One region of the Azospirillum sp. A26 genome, then DNA from elsewhere that is predicted to be linked to it. Evidence: predicted binding sites of a transcription regulator. Region 1 holds the regulator's gene; each other region holds the start of a gene.
What was found. Region 1 encodes LexA, which represses DNA repair genes until DNA is damaged. Its sites were predicted from a motif close to ATGTTCTANTTTGGTTC; they were not measured.

Region 1 (4,735 bases):
CAGGCGCCGGCCGAACCCGGCGCCTTCGACTTCCAGCGGCGGGCCTGGTTCATGGGGCTGGGCGGGACGGGCTTTGCCACCGGTGCGCCGGAACTGGTCGAGGCGCCGCCGGTGACGGGGTGGAGCACGGTCGCCATTGCCTTCGAGAAGGCGCGGGGCGCGATTGCCGAGCGGGTGGCGGCTGCCATCGGCGATCCGGTGGAGGCGAGCGTCACCACGGCGCTGCTGAACGGCGAGGAGTTCGGCATCCCGGAAGCGACGATGGACGACTTCCGCAACAGCGGGCTGGCCCATCTGCTGTCGATCTCCGGCCTGCATGTCGGCATCGCCGCCGGCATCCTGTTCTATGTCGTGCGGGCATTGCTGGCGGCGGTGCCCTATATCGCGCTGCGGTGGCCGATCAAGAAGATCGCGGCGCTGTTCGGCATCCTGTCGGCACTTGGCTACACGCTGCTGGTCGGGGCGCCGCTGCCGACGGTGCGGTCGGTGTTGATGACCGGCATGGTGATGGGGGCGATCATGCTGGATCGTCATCCGTTGAGCATGCGGCTGGTCGCCTTTGCCGGGCTGGTCACCATGGCGATGGATCCGGAGGGCATGCTGGGGCCGAGCTTCCAGATGTCCTTCGCCGCCGTGGTGGCGCTGATCGCTGCCTTCGAGAAGGGCAGCGTCAGGCTGGCGGAATGGCGGCGCGATGCGGGATGGCTGGTGCGCGGGCTGTTCTATGTCGGCGGGATTCTGTTGACCAGCGTGGTGGCGACGCTGGCGACCTTGCCCTTCTCGCTCTTCCACTTCCAGCAGATCGCCTTCTACGGCGTGCTGTCGAACCTCATCGCCATTCCCATCACGTCCTTCTGGGTCATGCCGTGGAGCCTGATCGCCTACGCGCTGCTGCCCTTCGGACTGGAGGCGCCGGCGCTGATCGCCATGAACTGGGGCGACCGGGCGGTAATCTGGACGGCGGAATTCTTCGGACGCCTCCCCTGGGCCTCGCTGACCGTGCCGGCGATGCCGGCGGAAGGATTTGCGCTGCTGGTGGTGGGAGGGATCTGGCTGTGCTTGTGGACGCGGTGGTGGCGTTGGCTGGGCATGCTACCGGTCCTGATGGGGATGGCCTCGCCGATGCTGGCGGTGCGGCCGGATGTGCTGGTGGCCGGCGACGGGACGGTGATGGCTGTCAGGCTGCCGGACGGACGACTCAGCGCGTCGGTCAAAGGCGGCGGGCGGATGACCGAAACCTGGCGGGAGCGCGATGGCGAGCGGTCGGCGGCCGATCCCTGGCCGGCGGACGGAGGATGGAGCGGGGGAGGGCGGTCGCTGGACTGCGATGCGCTTGGCTGCCTGTACCGGGTGCAGGGAAAGACGGTGGCCTTGCCGCGGCTGCCGGATGCGCTGGACGAGGATTGCGGGACGGCCGATGCGGTGGTGACGGCGGAGGTGGCGCGGCGCTGCCGGGCGGATTTGGTGGTGGACCGCTGGACCCTGCGTCATGAAGGCGCGCATGCGCTGACGGTAACCGCCGAGGGGGTGACGGTGGAGACGGTGCGTGGGCTGCGGGGAGACCGGCCCTGGACCGGAGCAAAGTGAGAGGAGCTTTGGACTTCGCCGATCCCATCCGCCGCGGGGACGGAGGAGGGGATCGGCGGCCGGGCACGAAAAGCTCAGTACTTGCGCACGAGACCGACCAGCTTGCCCTGCACGCGGACGCGGTCGGCGCCGAAGATGCGGGTTTCGTAGGCGGCGTTGGCGGGTTCCAGCGCGATGGTGTTGCCCTTGCGGCGCAGGCGCTTCAGTGTCACTTCGCCCTCGTCCACCAGGGCGACGACGATGGTGCCGTTCTCTGCCGCATCGCAGCGCTGGATGACGATGGTGTCGTGGTCGAGGATGCCGGCCTCGATCATCGAGTCGCCGGAAACCTCCAGCGCATAATGGTCGCCACCGGTCAGCATCGAGGCGGGAACGTCGACGAAGGCGCTGTTGTCGCGCAGGGCCTCGATGGGCGTACCGGCGGCGATCCGGCCATAGAGCGGAAGCTGCACCGTCTCGTTGGCCGCGGCCGGGGTCGGGGCGGGCGGAGCGGTGTCGCGGCCGGCGAAGGCGAAATCGCCCTTGATGACGTTGGGCTGGAACTTCGGCTTGGGAGCCGCGGTCCGGTTGCGCGACGCGTCGAGACCCTCGGGAAGGCGCAGAACCTCCAGCGCACGGGCCCGGTGGGGCAGGCGGCGGATGAACCCGCGCTCCTCCAGCCCGGTGATCAGGCGATGGATGCCCGACTTGGACTTCAGGCCCAGGGCGTCCTTCATCTCGTCGAACGACGGCGAGACACCGCCCTGGCCAAGCCGTTCGTGGATGAACAGCAGCAATTCGTGCTGCTTGCGCGTGAGCATGGATGCCTCCCGGCTTCGGCCAGACTGAAGATGGAACAAAAACTAAACGTTGCTCCATGTTCTAGTTTGGTTCCTGCCGCGCGTCAAGCCCCCCAGCGGCTTCTTTTAGAACTTGTGTGGAACATTTGGAACGCGGTGAAACAGTTTTCCGGGTGATGTTCACCTGTTCCAGTCCTCGTCCCAGCACCGTTTCCAGGCGCCGTTTCTAAGCTCTGTGTTCAAGTCTAGATGCTGAGCACCCCATCCGTCAAAGGGAGCACGGTCACCATGGCGCCCGCCGGCTCCGGGTCGGCATGGGGCGGGCGGGGGATCAGGCAATCGGCCTGAGCGTACAGGGTGGTGATGGCGCTGTCCTGCCGGGCGAAGGGCGTCACGGTCAGGACACCGTCCGGGCCGGCGGCGAGGGTGGCGCGCAGATATTCCTCGCGCCGGTCGTTGGCTCTCAGCGCGCCGGTCAGGCGGGCGCGCAGCGGCAGGCGGTTGTCCTCCGGCGGCAAGCCTTGCAGCACGCGCAGGATCGGGCGGAGGAACAGGAGCGCGGTCACACCGGTGGACACCGGGTTGCCGGGCAGGCCGAGCAGCGGCACCGACCCGGCACGGCCGAACATCAAGGCCTTGCCCGGACGCATCGCCACCGTCTGCACCTCCAGCGCCACGCCGCGTTCGGCCAGCACATCGCGGACGAAATCGTAATCGCCATGCGCCGCCCCGCCGGTGGTGACCAGCAGGTCGCAGCCGGCGGCCCCCTTCGCCAGGGCCGCCACGCTCTCCGGCGTGTCCTTGGCGACGCCCAGATTGTGGGCGAGCCCGCCCTGAGCGGTCACCAGGGCGCAGAGGCCGAGCGCATTGGTGCTGACGATCTGGCTCGGTCCCAGCGGGTCGCCGGGCAGGGCGATCTCGTCGCCGGTGGCGAGGACGGCGATGCGCGGCCGGCGGTGGACCGACAGCCACGGCACATTGCCGCCGGCGGCCAGCGCGATGTCGCGCGCGGTCAGGCGCCGCCCCTTCGGCAGAAGCTTCTGACCGGCCGTGAAGTCGAATCCGGCCTCGCGGACGAAGCGGCCGGCGGCCACGGCGCGGCCGATCCGCACTGTGGCGTCGTCGGCGCTGCAATCCTCCTGCATCACCACGGCGTCGGCGCCGCCGGGCAGGGGCGCGCCGGTGAAGATGCGCACCGCCTCGCCCCGGCCGACGCTGCCGGTGAAGGCATGGCCAGCGGCGGATTCGCCGATGCGCCGCAGCGGGACGGGGGCCTCGGCGGTCGCGGCGGCGATGTCGGCGGCACGCACGGCCCAGCCATCCATGGCGGCGGCGTGGAAGGGCGGCTGGGTCAGCCGGGCGACCACCGGTTCGGCCAGCACACGACCGAGAGCGTCGGGCAGGGCGACCGTCTCCGCCGGGAGGGCAGCGAAGGCCGACAGGATGCGGGCGCGCGCCTCGGCGACGGAGATCATGGCGTCAGCCTCCGGTGGAGGACGACGTGGACGCACCCCATTCGCCGCTCTTGCCGCCGGCCTTGTGCAGCAGGCGCACGTCGGTGACGGTCATGCCGCGGTCCACCGCCTTGCACATGTCGTAGACGGTCAAGGCTGCGACGGTGACGGCGGTCAGCGCCTCCATCTCCACGCCGGTCTGGCCCTTCAACTTGCAGGTTGCCGTCACGTCCACCGCGTTGCGGGCGGGATCGCAGGACAGGTCGACCTTGACAGAGGTAAGCATCAGCGGGTGGCAGAGCGGGATCAGGTCGGGCGTGCGCTTGGCCCCCATGATGCCGGCCAGCCGGGCGACCGACAGCACGTCGCCCTTCTTCACCCCGCCCTGCATGATGAGCGCCAGCGTTTCCGGCTGCATCAGCACGGTCGCCGCGGCGGTGGCGGTGCGTTCGGTGTCGGCCTTGTCGGAGACGTCGACCATCACCGCCTTGCCCTCGGCGTCGAAATGGGTAAAGCCGGTCATCGTGCGGTCTCCGTCAAAAGCTTTTCCATGAAGACGCTGACGCCATTGTCTTCGTAGCAGGCATAGGGGCCGCGGTCGGTGAAGCCGGCCTTGCGGTAGAGCGCCAGCGCTTCGGGCTGATGGATGCCCGATTCGAGCAGCAGGGCGTTCAGGCCCTCCGCCCGCGCCTGCTCCTCCAGCCGGGCGAGCAGGCGGTCGCCGATGCGCTGTCCGCGGGCGGCGGGATCGACATACATCCGCTTGATCTCGCCATAGCCCGTGGGATCGACGCGGAGTGCGGCGCAGCCGACCGGAACGCCGTCCTTGCGGGCGACGAGGAAGCGCAGGTTCGGTGCCTCCAGTTCGCCGATGTCGAGCAGGTGGCAGGTGTCTGCCGGATAGAGATCCAGCAG
Region 2 (4,735 bases), 1.4 Mb from region 1:
GCCTCTACGAGTGCATCCTGTGCTTCTGCTGCTCGACCTCGTGCCCCAGCTACTGGTGGAACGGCGACCGGTATCTCGGCCCGTCGATCCTGCTCCAGGCCTATCGCTGGATCGCCGACAGCCGCGACGAGATGACGGGCGAGCGCCTCGACAACCTCGAGGACCCGTTCCGTCTCTATCGCTGCCACACCATCATGAACTGCACCAAGGCGTGCCCGAAGGGTCTCAACCCCGCCAAGGCCATCGCCGAGATCAAGAAGCTGATGGTTGCGCGCCGCTGATCGCGGGTAAGCGTTTGCGACATGGAAAAGGCGCCCCCTCGGGGGCGCCTTTTTCGTTTGTGCAGCTTCAGACGAAGTCCGGGTCGGTCGGTCGCGACGGCGGAAGGTCGTTGCCGGGAGCCGGGCTGTCGGTGGTGCCGGGGCCACCGGGATTGGGCAGGTCGGGGTTGTCGGTGCCCGGCAGATCGACGCCGGGAATGTCCTCGTGCGGGCCCGGGAAGGGGTTGGGCGGGGCGGCGCTGAGGCCGGGATCGGTGGTCGGCATGGGCTGCTCTCCCTCTGTTGGTCAGTCTCGGTTGCTCGCTCTCCCCTATCAACGGCCGAAGCCGCAATCCGCTCCATCGCACGGGACGATTGCGTGCGCACCGGTTGACCGATGGCGGCGAGGGGGTATGCTCTTCGGGAGATCACCAACGACGACGAACCACGAATGGGCGGTGCCGGCCGGCGGCGCCCAGCGTAGGGACACATTTTCTTTCTAGGGAAGGACCAAAATCATGGGCGGCATGGCAGGCCAGGCGTGGAGCTGGATCCAGGGCGAGTGGGTGGAAGGCAATCCGCCGATCGTCGGACCGCTGTCCCACACGCTGTGGCTCTCTTCGACGGTCTTCGACGGCGCGCGCGCCTTCCAGGGCGTGGCCCCCGACCTGGACCTGCACTGCGCCCGTGCCATCCGGTCCGCCCAGGTGATGGGGCTGGAGCCGATGGTCACCGCCGGTGAGATCGAAGAGCTGTGCTGGGACGGCATCCACCGCTTCCCCAAGGAGGCGGAGCTGTACATCCGTCCGATGTTCTACGCCGACGACGGCTTCGTCGCCCCGGCGCCGGAGAGCACGCGCTTCGTCCTGTCGATCTACGAGGACCCGCTGCCGCAGCCGACGGGTTTCGCTGCCTGCATCTCCACCCGCCGCCGGCCGATCCCGACCATGGCCCCGACCGAGGCCAAGGCCGCCTGCCTCTATCCCAACGCCGGCTTGGCGCTGACCGAGGCGCGCAAGCGCGGCTTCCAGAATGCCATCATGCTGGACGTCATCGGCAATGTGGCCGAGTTCGCCACGTCCAACATCTTCATCGCCAAGGACGGGGTGGTGCGCACGCCGGTGCCGAACGGCTGCTTCCTGAACGGCATCACCCGCCAGCGCATCATCGCCCTGCTGCGCAACCACGGCGTGACGGTGGAGGAATGCACCCTGACGCCGCAGGACGTTCTGGAGGCCGACGAGATCTTCTCCACTGGCAACCACGCCAAATGCGTGCCGGTGATCAAGGTGGAGGACCGCAGCCTCGCGGCAGGACCGCTGTTCCAGCGGGCGCGGGCGCTCTATTGGGAATATGCGTTCCGCTGAGCTATAGCGATCGGATTCACGCTTCAAATCGATGCCGATTTTATGCGATCCGATCGAGCAGCGCCACCGCCGCCCGGCGGTGATGGGCCAGCGTGGCGGCCAGCCGGGCCAGCCACGCGTCGGTCCCGCAGCTTGCGGCGGTCAGGGCGCCGCGGCGCCGGGCGGTGGCGAGGCGCGCTTCCGCCGCGAGCGTACTGTGCAGGCGGAGCGTTGCGGCGCGTTTGATCGCGTTGGCGCGGCTTGGCGTCATGGGTGCGGTGAAGGCTGTCCAAGTGGGCGGCACGGTCCATGGAATGGACGGTACCGCCTGTCGGGATGTGCGGTAAAGGGAAATTTTCCTAGGACTGAGCGGTGACCATGGAGGCGTCTACCCCCACGCTCACTGGCTTGCCCAGATGATCCGTGCCATCCAGGCGACGTCCGACATCGGGATGCTGCGGTCGGGGTGGGCCCGGTTGATCGACAGCAGTTCGATCTTGGTCGCCGTCTCGCGGATCAGCTGTTTGGCCATCACCTCGCCGCCCTTGGTGCGGACGACGACGCGGTCGTTGCGGCGGATCTGCGCGGCAGGCGAGACGATGATGGTGTCACCGTCGCGATAGACCGGCTCCATGCTGTCGCCGGAAATCTCCAGCGCATAGGCATGCGGGTCGCCCAGACTGGGGAACAGCAGCTCGTCCCAGCCGCTGCCGGCGGGGAAGCCGGCATCGTCGAAATAGCCGGCCGACCCGGCCTGGGCATAGCCGATCACCGGAACCCGCTGCAGCGGGGTGGTGCCGGTGCCGTCGCCGACCAGCGACACGAATTCCGACAAGGAAGCGCCGGTGGCGTCCAGCACCTTGGAGATGCTTTCCGTCGACGGCCAGCGCAGCTTGCCGTCGTTGGTGGTGCGCTTGCTCTTGTTGAAGGTGGTCGGGTCCAGTCCGGCGCGCCGCGCCAGCCCGGAGGCGGAGAGCCCGTGCTGTGCCGCGAGGCGGTCGATGGCCCGCCAGATGTCCGTATGTTTCAGCATGGGACGATAATCTCATAAAGCGGCGACAGCGTCCCTAGGAACTTTTTCATAAAACCATTGACCGCAGGCAATGGGCGGAACATAACGCAAACAGAAGACGCGGCTGCGACGTAGGTCCGGCGTCTCTCTTCTCAAAAAATCCGAAGCCGCAAGGAGACCAGCATGCTGCGTCCGGCCGCCCCCGTTTTGCCCGCAACCAGCGTTTCCCGGACCGTTCCGCTGAAGCCGGAGCCCTACAGCGTCGAGGGCCAGCCCTTTGCCGACGCGGAGGAGGCGTGGTTCTGGGCAGTGCAGGCGCATGACGCCAAGGCGGCTGGGGCGCGGATTACCGCCGGCTGTGGGCAGGTCGCGCGGCCCTGCGAGCCGCAGGACCTTCTTCAGGTGGTCGACCGCCTGTACCGGGCGCGCAAGCTGATGCGCGATCACCTGCATGTGCTGGTCCATTACGGCCGCCGCCAGAGCGCGCCGGAACTGGACCGGTTCCGCGAACAGCGGGCCCATTCGCTGTGGCAGGAGGCGTTCACCGTGATCGCCCCGGCGCTGCGCAAAAAAGGCATTGCGCGATGAGCGCGCCCCCCTGGACCGCGGCCTGGATCGTCTATCGCGGCGAAGCGCCCCTGTGGTGGCTGCGGTTGCTGAAGCCGGGCTTCCGCCATTGTCTGGCCCTGCTGACCGACGGGCGGCGCTGGGTGGCGGTCGATCCGCTGGCCGGCTTCACCGACATCGCGGTGCTGGACCTGCCCGCCGACTTCGACCTGCCGGGCTGGTACCGCGCCCAGGGGCTGACGGTCGACGCCGCCCCACTGTGCCGCCCGGCCGGCCCTGCCCCCTGGGGGCCCTTCACCTGCGTCGAGGCGGTCAAGCGCCTGATCGGCCTGCGTGCCCGCCGGGTGCTGACCCCCTGGCAACTGCACCGCCACCTGACTGGAGGAGACCGCACATGCCCGCATCCGCAGCCGTGAAACCGTCCGCTCGGCGGAAGGGTGACCTGTCGGAACCGGAAGCCCTGCTGGAGCGCTACCGCGTCGCCCGCGACCGGCGCAGCGTGTGGGAAAGCCATTGGCAGGAATGCTACGACCATGCGCTGCCCAATGGGAGGCCCTTCCGCGGCGGTGGCACGCCGGGCGAACGCCGGGTCGACCGGCTGTTCGACGGCACCGCCCCCGACGCGGTGGAGCAGCTGGCCGCCAGCCTGCTGTCGGAACTGACGCCGCCCTGGTCGCGCTGGTTCGGCTTCCAGCCCGGTCCCACCCTGACCGGAACGGAGCGCGACCGGGTCGCTCCGCTGCTCGACCGTGCCGCCGGTATCGTCCAGGCCCATTTCGACCGCTCCAACTTCGCAGTGGAGATTCATCAGTCCTTCCTCGACCTCGTCGCCGTCGGCACCGCCAGCCTCCTGATGGAGGAGGCGGCCCCCGGCGCCCCGTCCAGCCTGCGCTTCACCGCCGTGCCGCTGGCCGAAGCGGTTCTAGAGGAGGGGCCGGACGGACGGCTCGACGCCACCTTCCGCCGCAGCGAGGCGACGCTGGCCCAGATCCTTCAGCGCTTCCCCGGTGCCGACCTGCCGGACGAGCTGCGGAAGCAGGCGGCCGGGGATCCCGACAGCCGTTTCCCGCTGGTCGAGGCGGTGCTGCCCGACGGTACGGCCTATCGCTGGGGCGTGGTGCTGGACAGCGGGCTGGCCGAGCCGTCCTGGCTGGCACAGGGGCGCTTCGCCCAGTCGCCCTTCGTCAATTTCCGCTGGTTGAAAGCTCCTGGCGAGACTTATGGCCGCTCTCCGGTGATGAAGGCGCTGCCCGACATCAAGACCGCCAACAAGGTGGTGGAGTTGGTTCTGAAGAACGCCTCCATCGCCGTCACCGGCATCTGGCAGGCCGACGACGATGGGGTGCTGAACCCCACCACCATCCGGCTGGTGCCTGGCACCATCATCCCCAAGGCGGTCGGGTCCGCCGGCCTGACGCCGCTGGCCAACCCCGGCCGGTTCGACGTGTCGCAGCTGGTGCTGGACGATCTGCGTGGCCGCATCCGCCATGCGCTGCTGGTCGACCGGCTGGGGCCGGTGGAGTCGGCGCGGATGACCGCGACCGAAGTGC
Region 3 (4,735 bases), 1.4 Mb from region 1:
GAGCGAGCGGAACTGCGGGTTCAGCACGACGCGGCGGCATTTCAGCAGCCAGGCATTGCGCCACCACAGGGTCTTGGCCTGGCTCCAGGTGCCGTCCAGGACGATGACGCCCTCCAGATCCTCCAGGATCTCCGCACTGTCGCGCAGCGGCTCGCCGTTCCTGTCGACCACCCCCACCTCCGGCCGCGGAGCGCCGCCATCCTTCACCGGGCCGAGATACAGCACGCCCCAGCGCTTGGGATCGACCTCCCGCCCCAGGATGCGCTTCAGGCCCGGCCAGCTCAGCCCGACCTTCACCATCGAATTGGCGAATTGCAGATGGGCGATCTGGGCGGTGCCCAGATTTTCCCGCTTCTCCTGCGGATGTTGCAGGATCAGCAGGAAGACGCCGTTGTCGATCGGCTGCACTGCCTCACAAATGCACAGGTGATTAGGCTTTAGGCAGGTGGGGCAGGAATCGGGGGCGGTGGCGCTGTGCATGGGAGGTACGCATTCCTTGAAGGGGATTGGCCGCGAATATGGGTTGGAATGACGCGGAAGGGAACACATCTCACACCAAGGACGGCGCTGCTCCCCAAAGAGCGATGGCCGCCACGGCGCGTACGACAGATCCCCTCTCAAGACTCCCTCGTGTCATACCTGTTCATGTGGGTTCAAGTGGCTTCGTATAAACCGTTTGTAGAGACTTAGTCGTGTGTCATGGAACTCGTGTGACGCGCTTAACAGCTGGCCTGGAACTTGCGTAGTTATTATCCAGGCAAACAGGACGACGGGTGGGCCAGGACCGGCCTTAGTCAGGCTGATCCACGGTGCCATCCGGCGCTCAGAAGGAGACCTGCCATGCTGCCCGCCCACCTTGCCGACCGCCTGCTGAAGCAGCGCCGCGATGCCGACAGCGCGGAATTCGCCCGCCAGCTCCCGCTCTACGCCCCGATGGACGCGGATGACCCGCGCTGGATGACCGAGCCGGACGGGTCGGAGCAGCCTGGCCGCCACGAGCCCGACTGGGCGACCGACTACTGACCGGCAGTCAGCTTGGCGACGGCCGGTTTGCGGTGATCCGACAAACGATTCTGTCGGTTGTCGGACATCGGCTGTCCGGCCGGCCATAGCCCCGACTCGCGTCCTGCGGTCTGCCCAAGGCCGCCCCGATCTTCTTTCTCCACGTCTTGCCAGCCCTGCCCGTCCCAGGCGAGGGTCCAGTTGCCTGGGCGCCCGCCCCGGCAACGCTCCAGCATGACCGACCAGCGCGGCATCCCCAGCCCAGGCGGACCTCCGGCCGGGCGTGGTGCCGCATCCCCCTCCTCATCCAGACTGGGGACGGCATTCAACCGCCAGCGCGTCACTGCGGCGCTGAGCCCTTCCGCCCGCCGGCCTGCCATCCGTCCGCCTGCCATCCACGGGTTGCGCCCGCCCGATGCGCCGGCGCTCGCGTCCAGCAGGAATCCGGTCACCCCCGACGACTCGGCGGCAAGCTGCAGCCGCCGGCTTGCGGTCAGGTCCAGCCCCTCCAACTCGCCCAGCACCGCCGACAGGGTGGAGCAGCGCAACGCCTCCTCCATCGCCCACAGCGCATCGACCGGCCGCACCGCCCGCACCGCGACCAGCCGGTCGGACGTCAGCCCATAGGCCGCCAACCCCGGGGCATACAGGTCGCGCCCGCGCAGGATCCACAGCGCCGGCCTTTTCGGAGTCGCCAGCCGGGCCAGCAGCGCCGCGGCGAATCCGGTGCCCGCCCCCGGGTCGTCCGCCACCACCGCATGCAGGCAGCCCAGCGGCAGCCCACCGTCGGGCAGATGGCCATCGACCGAGTCGATGCCGAACGCCAGGGTCCGCCCCCCTTCCCCGCCCGCTCCCTCGAGCCGCCGGATGCGTGCACGCAGGTCGGCCAGCAGTCCGGCACGGTTACGCCGCGCCGCGTCCACAGATGGGGAGGGGGACAACGGGACAGACATGACTCAGCTCCGCTCGACAGGTATATGTTCCTGATATGTTCTATCATGAACGCGTGTCGAGCGGGAGTCTGCGACTCCAGTCTTGTTTTCGGGCCGTCTGTCCTGAAATCAGCCGTCGCTGGGATCAGTTGGCGATTGGCGCCGCGCCGATCTTGCCGCGCGGGGCGGCCTTGATGGTCGGGCCGGCATTGTCGACGGGCTTCGCCAGGGTGGTGGAGGTGCCACGGGTGCCGCGCGGCGTGTTGCCCTTCAGGCTCAGCAGATGCAGCCGGACGTAGGCGGTGGAGCCGCCGACCTTCACCGCCACCCAGTCGCTGTTGCGCACCCGGCCCAGCGTGGTCACCGCCTGACCCGCCCCAAGCGTGGCGATGACGCCCGAGCCGCCCGCCGGCTGGGCATAGGCCGGCGTCGGCTTGTCCACCTGCCACTCTCCATAGATCGGCTCAAGCCCGGTTCCGGTATCGGGCGCGGTCCGCACGGTCGGCGGATTGGGGGTCCGCTGGTACGGCATACAGCCGGGAACCATCAGCGTGGCCAGGGCCACCATCAAGGGAAGGGTACGCAGACGGCGGATCATCGCTCACCTTGAGATGGAACGGTGCTTTGCAGGAACGGGACGAACGGAGAGGGTAAACTGGTGGGTTGTGGACCTTCGGCGCGACCATACAGGAGGCAACCCCCTTTTCGCCACCGCAGCGCAGCCGGATTCGCTATGCGCTTTTTGAGGCGCACCTCCCGATCTTGAAGTATTATCTCAAATCCGATCTTTTTCGGCGCCGTTCCGCGCAGGAGTCCCAGGCCGCCCCGCGTATCTTGACCATCACGACGGCACCTTACGGGAGCATCCGGCCATGATCTCCTCCCTCGGCAGTTCCAACAGCACGGCGACGCTTCAGAAATTCTTCTCCAAGGCGGACGCCGACAGCGACTCGTCGCTGTCCAAGGACGAGTTGCTGGGCGCGCTCGGCGGCACCTCGGCCGCTTCCGACAGCGGGAAACTGTCGTCGGCCGTCGACGGCCTGATCGGCAGCCTGGACAGCGACAGCAACGGCTCGCTCAGCACGACCGAATTCAGTTCCTTCGCCAGCCAGTTCGACTATGGCAGCGGCAGCGCCCTGCTGGCGGCGCAGGAGCAGGCGAGCGCGATGCAGCAACAGTTCGCCCAGAACCTCTATTCCAGCCTGGACAGCGACAGCAGCGGCGGCATCAGCACCGACGAACTGACGTCCGTTTTGACCTCCGCCGGCCAGTCGAGCACCGATGCCGCGTCGCTGTTCAGCAGCCTCGACAGCGACGAGGACTGGTCGATTTCCCAGGACGAGTTGAGCAGCGCGCTGAAACAGACCGACGCCAACCGCCCGCCACCCCCGCCGCCACCCGCCAATGACACAGGCCCTTCCGTCGCTTCGGACAGCGGCAGCACGTCCTCGATCCCGTCCTCCAGTTCGGCATCCTCCAGTTCCGCGGCTTCAAGCTCGGCAGCCGGCGGCACGACCGGCTACGACCCGCTGGACACCAACAAGGACGGCTATGTGTCGGAACAGGAACGCATGGCCGCCTATGGCGGCATGCAGCAGCAGACGGGCGGCGTCACGTCCAACCGCCTCAGCGGCGACATGCTGCGGACATTGATGCAAGGCATCAACGAGGTTGCCGCGTAGCCTTGTGGGTTCGGATGCGCGGCACGGGGAAAGGCGGTCGGCGGGTGGCGCCGGCCGCCTTTTCTTTTGCCTAGCTTTCTCCGCCCGACTTTCTCCGAACGCCGTCAAACCGCCCGGCTGTGCCGTCCGGCCCCCTTGGACAGGTGGGTGTCGAAGCGGGCTGCAACGATGCGCATCAGCGGACGGGCGCTCTCCGGCACATCGATGTGCCGGCCGTCCACCACCGCGACGCCGTCGGCGACCAGATCGGCCATGCCCTCCAGCTCCGCATCGAAGGCGGACTCGGGCAAGCCGTGGGCACGGGCGATGGCGGCGGTGTCGACCGACAGGTCGCACATCAGCCGCATGATCAGGTCGCGCCGCACCTTGTCGTCCTGAGTCAGCGCGATGCCTTTGCCGGTGGGCAGGCGGCCCTCCTCGATGGCGGTGGCGTAATGGTCGAAGGGCACCGCGTTCTGCACATAGCCCTGCGGCAGGGCGCCGATGGAGGAGGAGCCGAAGCCCAGCAGAGTCTCGGCATCGTCGGTGGTGTAGCCCTGGAAGTTGCGGCCCAGCCGCCCTTCCTCCTGCTGCACCGCCAGCTCGTCGCCGGGGCGGGCGAAATGGTCGAGACCGATGGCGCTGTAGCCGGCGGCCGACAGCGTGTCGGCAATGGCGGCGAACTGCTCCCAGCGGCCGAGCGAACCGGCCAGAACCGACTCGTCGATCTTCTTCTGGTGGGTCTTCATCCACGGCACATGGGCGTAGCCGAAGACCGACAGCCGGTCGGGCGCCATCTCCAGCGCGATCTCGGCGGAGCGGGCGACGCTCTCGACCGACTGGTGCGGCAGGCCATACATCAGGTCAAGGTTGACGCTGGTGATGCCGGCATCCTTCAGCCAGGCCAGCGCCTGTTCGGTCACGGCGCGCGGCTGGACGCGGTTGATCGCCTGCTGCACCGTTTCGTCGAAATCCTGCACGCCCAGCGAGGCGCGGTTGACCCCGGCGCGGCCCATCGCAGCCGCCATCTCCGCCGTCAGGGTGCGGGGATCGATCTCCACCGCCAGTTCGGCATCGTCGGCGACGTCGAAGCGTTTGAGCAGCAGCGCGATCATCGCCTCGAAATCGTCGGGCGCCATC
Region 4 (4,735 bases), 150 kb from region 1:
GTGGCCGGCATGGCGCTGACCCACACGGTCGGCCGCGCCATGTGGCTCGGCATGTTCACCTCCGGCCGTCCCTTCGTCCGCACGCCGAAGTGCGAGAACCAGCCGGCGCTGATGCAGGCCTTCCTGATGGCTCGGGAAGAGCTGGTTCTTCTGGTGTCGCTGTGGGGTGCGGCGCTCGCCATCGTCATGGTCTTCGGCCACGAGAACCGCGACGCCTTCATGTGGTCGGGCCTGCTGGTGGTGCAGTCGCTGCCCTATCTGGCCGCCTTCATCACCGCGCTGATCAACGTCTTCCCGACGCTGGGATTCGGCAGGAACAAGCCGCAACCGGCCGACAATGCGGTGGCCGGCGCCGGCGACTGATAGTCATAGGCCGGTGCTTCGGCTTGGAAGGAAGCGCCGGCTCTGCCAGACTTGATCGCTGTCGGGGCGGTTCCCCGGGAGGCGGCCCATGTCGGGAAATGTCCACGGTGTCGGCCCACCGGAGTTCAGCGTCCGCACCACCGCGGGCGTCGAGCGGGCCGGCAGCGCCACCGACCGCAACCGCCGCCGCAACCCGCGGCGGGAGCAGCAGGAGCGCGAGCAGGAGCGGCGCGACCAGAGCCCGCCGAACCCGCAGCGCCGCCGCCTCTACGACCTGCTGTTCGATGAGGTCGACCAGTTCGACGGGCTGGACGACCGGCAGCGCGACCGGCTGAAGGACAGCCTCCGCAGCCATTTGTCCCGCCGCCGCCCTGCCCCTCCGACGGCAGCGCCGTCGGTTCCCCATGACGAGGAGGCGCTGGCCGAGGCCCTGCTGAAGGACCCGGCGGCGCCGATCCCAGTCGATCCCGAGCATATCGTCCAGGCCGTCACCGCGGCGGCGCCGGAGCAGGATGCGGAAACCGCCCGGATGGCCGAACAGCTGCGCGACTGCCTCTCCCGCAACACCGACCGGGCGCGCAAGGTGGCGGTCTATTTGCATCTGCTGCTGACGCTGGAGGGCGCGTTCCGGCCGCATATGGTGGTGGATGTGTAGGCAAGGGCTGCGATAGCCGCCCAAAAACAAAAAAGCCCCGCCTCCCTTTCGGAAGACGGGGCCTTTCGTTACACGTGACCGTTCGGCGTCACTCCGGCGTGGAGGCTTCGCCGTCGGCTTCCGGGGTGCCCATCATCGCATCGGCGACCAGACCGGCGTTGCCGCGGATCTTGGCCTCGATGGCGTCGGCCATCTCCGGGTTGTTGCGCAGGTAGGTCTTGGCGTTCTCGCGGCCCTGGCCGATGCGGGTGCCGTCATAGCTGAACCACGCCCCCGACTTGTCGACCACGCCGGCCTGGATGCCGAGGTCGAGCAGCTCGCCCACCTTCGACACGCCCTCGCCATACATGATGTCGAACTCGACCACGCGGAACGGCGGGGCCATCTTGTTCTTCACCACCTTGACGCGGGTCTGGTTGCCGACGACGGCGTCGCGGTCCTTGATCGCGCCGATGCGGCGGATGTCGAGACGGACCGAAGCGTAGAACTTCAGCGCGTTGCCGCCGGTCGTCGTCTCCGGATTGCCGAACATCACGCCGATCTTCAGGCGGATCTGGTTGATGAAGATGACGAGGCAGTTCGACTTGGAGATCGAGCCGGTCAGCTTGCGCAGCGCCTGGCTCATCAGGCGGGCGTGCAGGCCGACATGGCTGTCGCCCATCTCGCCTTCCAGTTCGGCGCGCGGCACCAGCGCCGCAACCGAGTCGACCACCAGCACGTCGATGGCGCCGGAGCGCACCAGCGTGTCGGCGATCTCCAACGCCTGCTCGCCGGCATCGGGCTGGGAGATCAGCAGATCGTCGACCTTGACGCCGAGCTTGCGGGCATAGGACGGGTCGAGCGCATGCTCGGCGTCGATGAACGCACAGGTGCCGCCGGCCTTCTGGGCCTGGGCGATGGCGTGCAGCGCCAGCGTGGTCTTGCCCGAGCTTTCCGGGCCGTAGATTTCGATGATGCGGCCCTTCGGCAGGCCGCCGATGCCCAGCGCGATGTCGAGCCCCAGGGAGCCGGTGGAAATGACCTCCGTCTCGACCAAGCTCTCCTTGGCGCCGAGCTTCATGATCGAGCCCTTGCCGAACGCGCGTTCGATCTGGCTCAGGGCGGCATCGAGCGCCTTCTGCTTGTCCATGGAATCCTTCTCGACCAAACGAAGCTGTGCGGACGACATGCCCGGTACCCCTCTCTTAGAACACACGGTCGGCGCTCTTGCAACGAGGCTGAATGTACTCTCTTCGTTCTCGTTTGCAAGCGCCGATGTTGCCTGTGCGTTCCTATTTTACGCGGGATGTCCGGGTCCATTTTCGCGGGCGAATTCGCTCCTCCGCCTGCCCGTCACCGCCCGTCGCGGATGACCTCCTTCACCTTGGAGGCCAGCTGTTTCAGCGAGAAGGGCTTGGGCAGGAAATGGGCGACTTCGACGCCGTCGATCTCGCCCAGCCGGTCCTCGGCATAGCCGGAGATGAAGATGACCCGCATCTCCGGGCGCAGCCTGCGGACATGGCGGGCGAGCGTCGGGCCGTCCATCTGCGGCATAACCACGTCGGTGATCAGCAGGTCGATGGAGGCGCCGTTGGTCTCGATCTGCTGCAAGGCCGCCTCGCCGTTCTTGGCCTCCAGCACCTGATAGCCCTTGTTGCGCAGCGCGCGGGCGGAGAAGACGCGCACTGCGTCCTCGTCCTCCACCAGCAGGATGATGCCGGTGCCGGTCAGGTCGCTGCCGCGCCGCTCGCGCGGCTCCGCCGTGTCGACCGGACGCAGTTCGCCCTGATGGTGGGGAAGCAGGATGGTGAAGGTAGTTCCCTCCCCCACCGCCGAATCGACCAGCACGAAGCCGCCGGTCTGCCGCACAATGCCGTAGACCGTCGACAGGCCGAGCCCGGTGCCCGATCCGACCTCCTTGGTCGTATAGAAGGGCTCGAAGATGCGCTGGAGATTCTCCCGCGCGATGCCGCAGCCGGTGTCGATGACCTCGATGGAGACGTAGCTGCCAGCCGGCACCGTCTCGTGCTCCCGCCGTTCCGGCTGGCTGACGACGTAGTTGGTGGTGTTGACGATCAGCTTGCCGCCGCCGGCCATGGCGTCGCGGGCATTGACCACCAGATTGATGATGACCTGCTCCAGCTGGTTCTGGTCGACCTTGACCAGCCCCAGGTCGCGGCCATGGATCATCTTCAGCTCGATGTTCTCGCCGATCAGCCGGCGCAGCAGGTTCGCCAGCTCCGCCAGCACGTCCGTCACGTTGATGACGCGCGGCTGCAGGGTCTGCTGGCGCGAGAAGGCCAGCAGCTGCCGCACGAGGTTGGCGGCGCGGTTGGCGTTCTGCTTGATCTGCATGATGTCGCTGAAGGACTGGTCGCCCGGCTTGTGCCGCAGCAGCAGCAGGTCGCAGAAGCCGATCATCGCCGTCAGCAGGTTGTTGAAGTCGTGCGCCACGCCGCCGGCCAGCTGGCCGACCGCCTGCATCTTCTGCGACTGGGCGAACTGGGCCTCCAGGCTCTTGCGCTCGGTCATGTCGATGAAGTGCAGGATCAGGCCCACGCCATCGCCCCTGCCGCCATCGCCCCTGGAACCATCTGCACGGCCATCCGTGCGCACCGGGTTGGCGAGGCGCCGGGCATAGAGCTGGGCGGTCAGCTCGCGCCCGCCGGACAGCCGGACCTCCAGCGGATGGGCCGGGTCGGCGCCGCCCTGCACCGCCCGCAGCCGGGCGGTCACCGCCTCGCGCTCCGCCGGGACGATCAGGTCGGCCATCGGGCGGTTGATGACGCTGCCGGACTCGCTGCCGATCAGCGCCAGGAAGGCCTCGTTGCATTCGGTCAGCTGCCCGGTCTCGTCGACGAGCGCGATGCCGATGGGCGCATCCTCGAAGAAGCGCTGGAACCGCTGCTCGGACTGGCGCAGCGCCTCCTGCCATTCCCGTTCCGGGGACAGGTCGCGCACCACCGAGCGGGTGTGGATGGTGCCGTCGTCGGCATGCACCACGCTCTGCGCCACCGCGACCTGGAACCGCCGGCTGCGCAGGCCCACCATGGTCAGCTCGCCGCGCTGCTCGCCGCCGCCATGGTCGAACAGGTCGTAGGGGGCGGCGGACACCGGGGGAGCCGCCAGGATGCCGTGCAGCCGCGCCTCGCCGTCGGTCAGATCGCCGGGGGCCGCCTCCAGCCATTGGGCCAGGGTGGCGTTCACGAACAGGAAATGGCCGTTCTGATCGACCGAGAAGAAGCCGACCGGCGCGTGCTCCATGAAGTCGGCGAGCTTGGCCTGCTCGCGCAGCATGACATGCTCCAGCTCCCGCCGGGCGGTGATGTCCTCGATCCGCCAGTGGACGGAGCCGGGGAAGCCGGCCACCGGCTGGCCCTGCACCTTGCGCCATTCCGGCGGGTGGCCGTCCAGCGCCGGGATCGCCAGCTCGGCCGAGGCGGCGCCCCCTGCCTTCACCCGTTCGCGCAGGCGGCGGAATTCACGCGCGCTGTCGGGGTCGCCGGAGAATTGGCGGGCCAGGGCGTCCAGCGGCCGTTCGCCGCGGCGCCAGCCCGCCAGCTCGCGGAAGGCGGCGTTGACGAACACCACATCGTCCGTTCCGTCGCAGACCAGCTGTCCGGCCGGCATCCCTTCCAGCGCGCCGCCGAGAAGCGCGCCGATGTGGGCCGACCGCCGCACCACCGACACGCTGCGGGCGATCAGCAGGACGACGCCCAAGGCAACCAGCGCCGCTCC

Region 2: ABNQ39_RS11655 (S24 family peptidase) is a predicted target of LexA. The motif match lies at 2,717-2,733, and genes of this name have one in related genera.
Region 3: ABNQ39_RS10890 (ImuA family protein) is a predicted target of LexA. The motif match lies at 1,980-1,996, and genes of this name have one in related genera.
Region 4: recA (recombinase RecA) is a predicted target of LexA. The motif match lies at 2,240-2,256, and genes of this name have one in related genera.

What each region holds. Positions count from the first base shown of each region.
Region 1 covers NZ_CP170472.1:763,363-768,097, forward strand. The annotation lists gene ABNQ39_RS04090 (ComEC/Rec2 family competence protein) at 1-1,587, shown strand, start outside; gene lexA (transcriptional repressor LexA) at 1,662-2,387, opposite strand; gene ABNQ39_RS04100 (molybdopterin molybdotransferase MoeA) at 2,612-3,841, opposite strand; gene moaC (cyclic pyranopterin monophosphate synthase MoaC) at 3,846-4,343, opposite strand; gene ABNQ39_RS04110 (GNAT family N-acetyltransferase) at 4,340-4,735, opposite strand, start outside.
Region 2 covers NZ_CP170472.1:2,314,600-2,319,334, reverse strand. The annotation lists gene ABNQ39_RS11675 (succinate dehydrogenase iron-sulfur subunit) at 1-281, shown strand, start outside; gene ABNQ39_RS11670 (hypothetical protein) at 349-546, opposite strand; gene ABNQ39_RS11665 (branched-chain amino acid aminotransferase) at 779-1,627, shown strand; gene ABNQ39_RS11660 (hypothetical protein) at 1,668-1,877, opposite strand; gene ABNQ39_RS11655 (S24 family peptidase) at 2,007-2,639, opposite strand; gene ABNQ39_RS11650 (hypothetical protein) at 2,802-3,206, shown strand; gene ABNQ39_RS11645 (hypothetical protein) at 3,203-3,601, shown strand; gene ABNQ39_RS11640 (portal protein) at 3,580-4,735, shown strand, end outside.
Region 3 covers NZ_CP170472.1:2,176,061-2,180,795, forward strand. The annotation lists gene ABNQ39_RS10880 (tRNA-uridine aminocarboxypropyltransferase) at 1-480, opposite strand, end outside; gene ABNQ39_RS10885 (hypothetical protein) at 841-1,023, shown strand; gene ABNQ39_RS10890 (ImuA family protein) at 1,017-1,955, opposite strand; gene ABNQ39_RS10895 (SH3 domain-containing protein) at 2,080-2,532, opposite strand; gene ABNQ39_RS10900 (EF-hand domain-containing protein) at 2,807-3,616, shown strand; gene hemN (oxygen-independent coproporphyrinogen III oxidase) at 3,721-4,735, opposite strand, start outside.
Region 4 covers NZ_CP170472.1:609,430-614,164, reverse strand. The annotation lists gene ABNQ39_RS03405 (glycosyltransferase family 2 protein) at 1-363, shown strand, start outside; gene ABNQ39_RS03400 (hypothetical protein) at 452-1,018, shown strand; gene recA (recombinase RecA) at 1,107-2,186, opposite strand; gene ABNQ39_RS03390 (ATP-binding protein) at 2,351-4,735, opposite strand, start outside.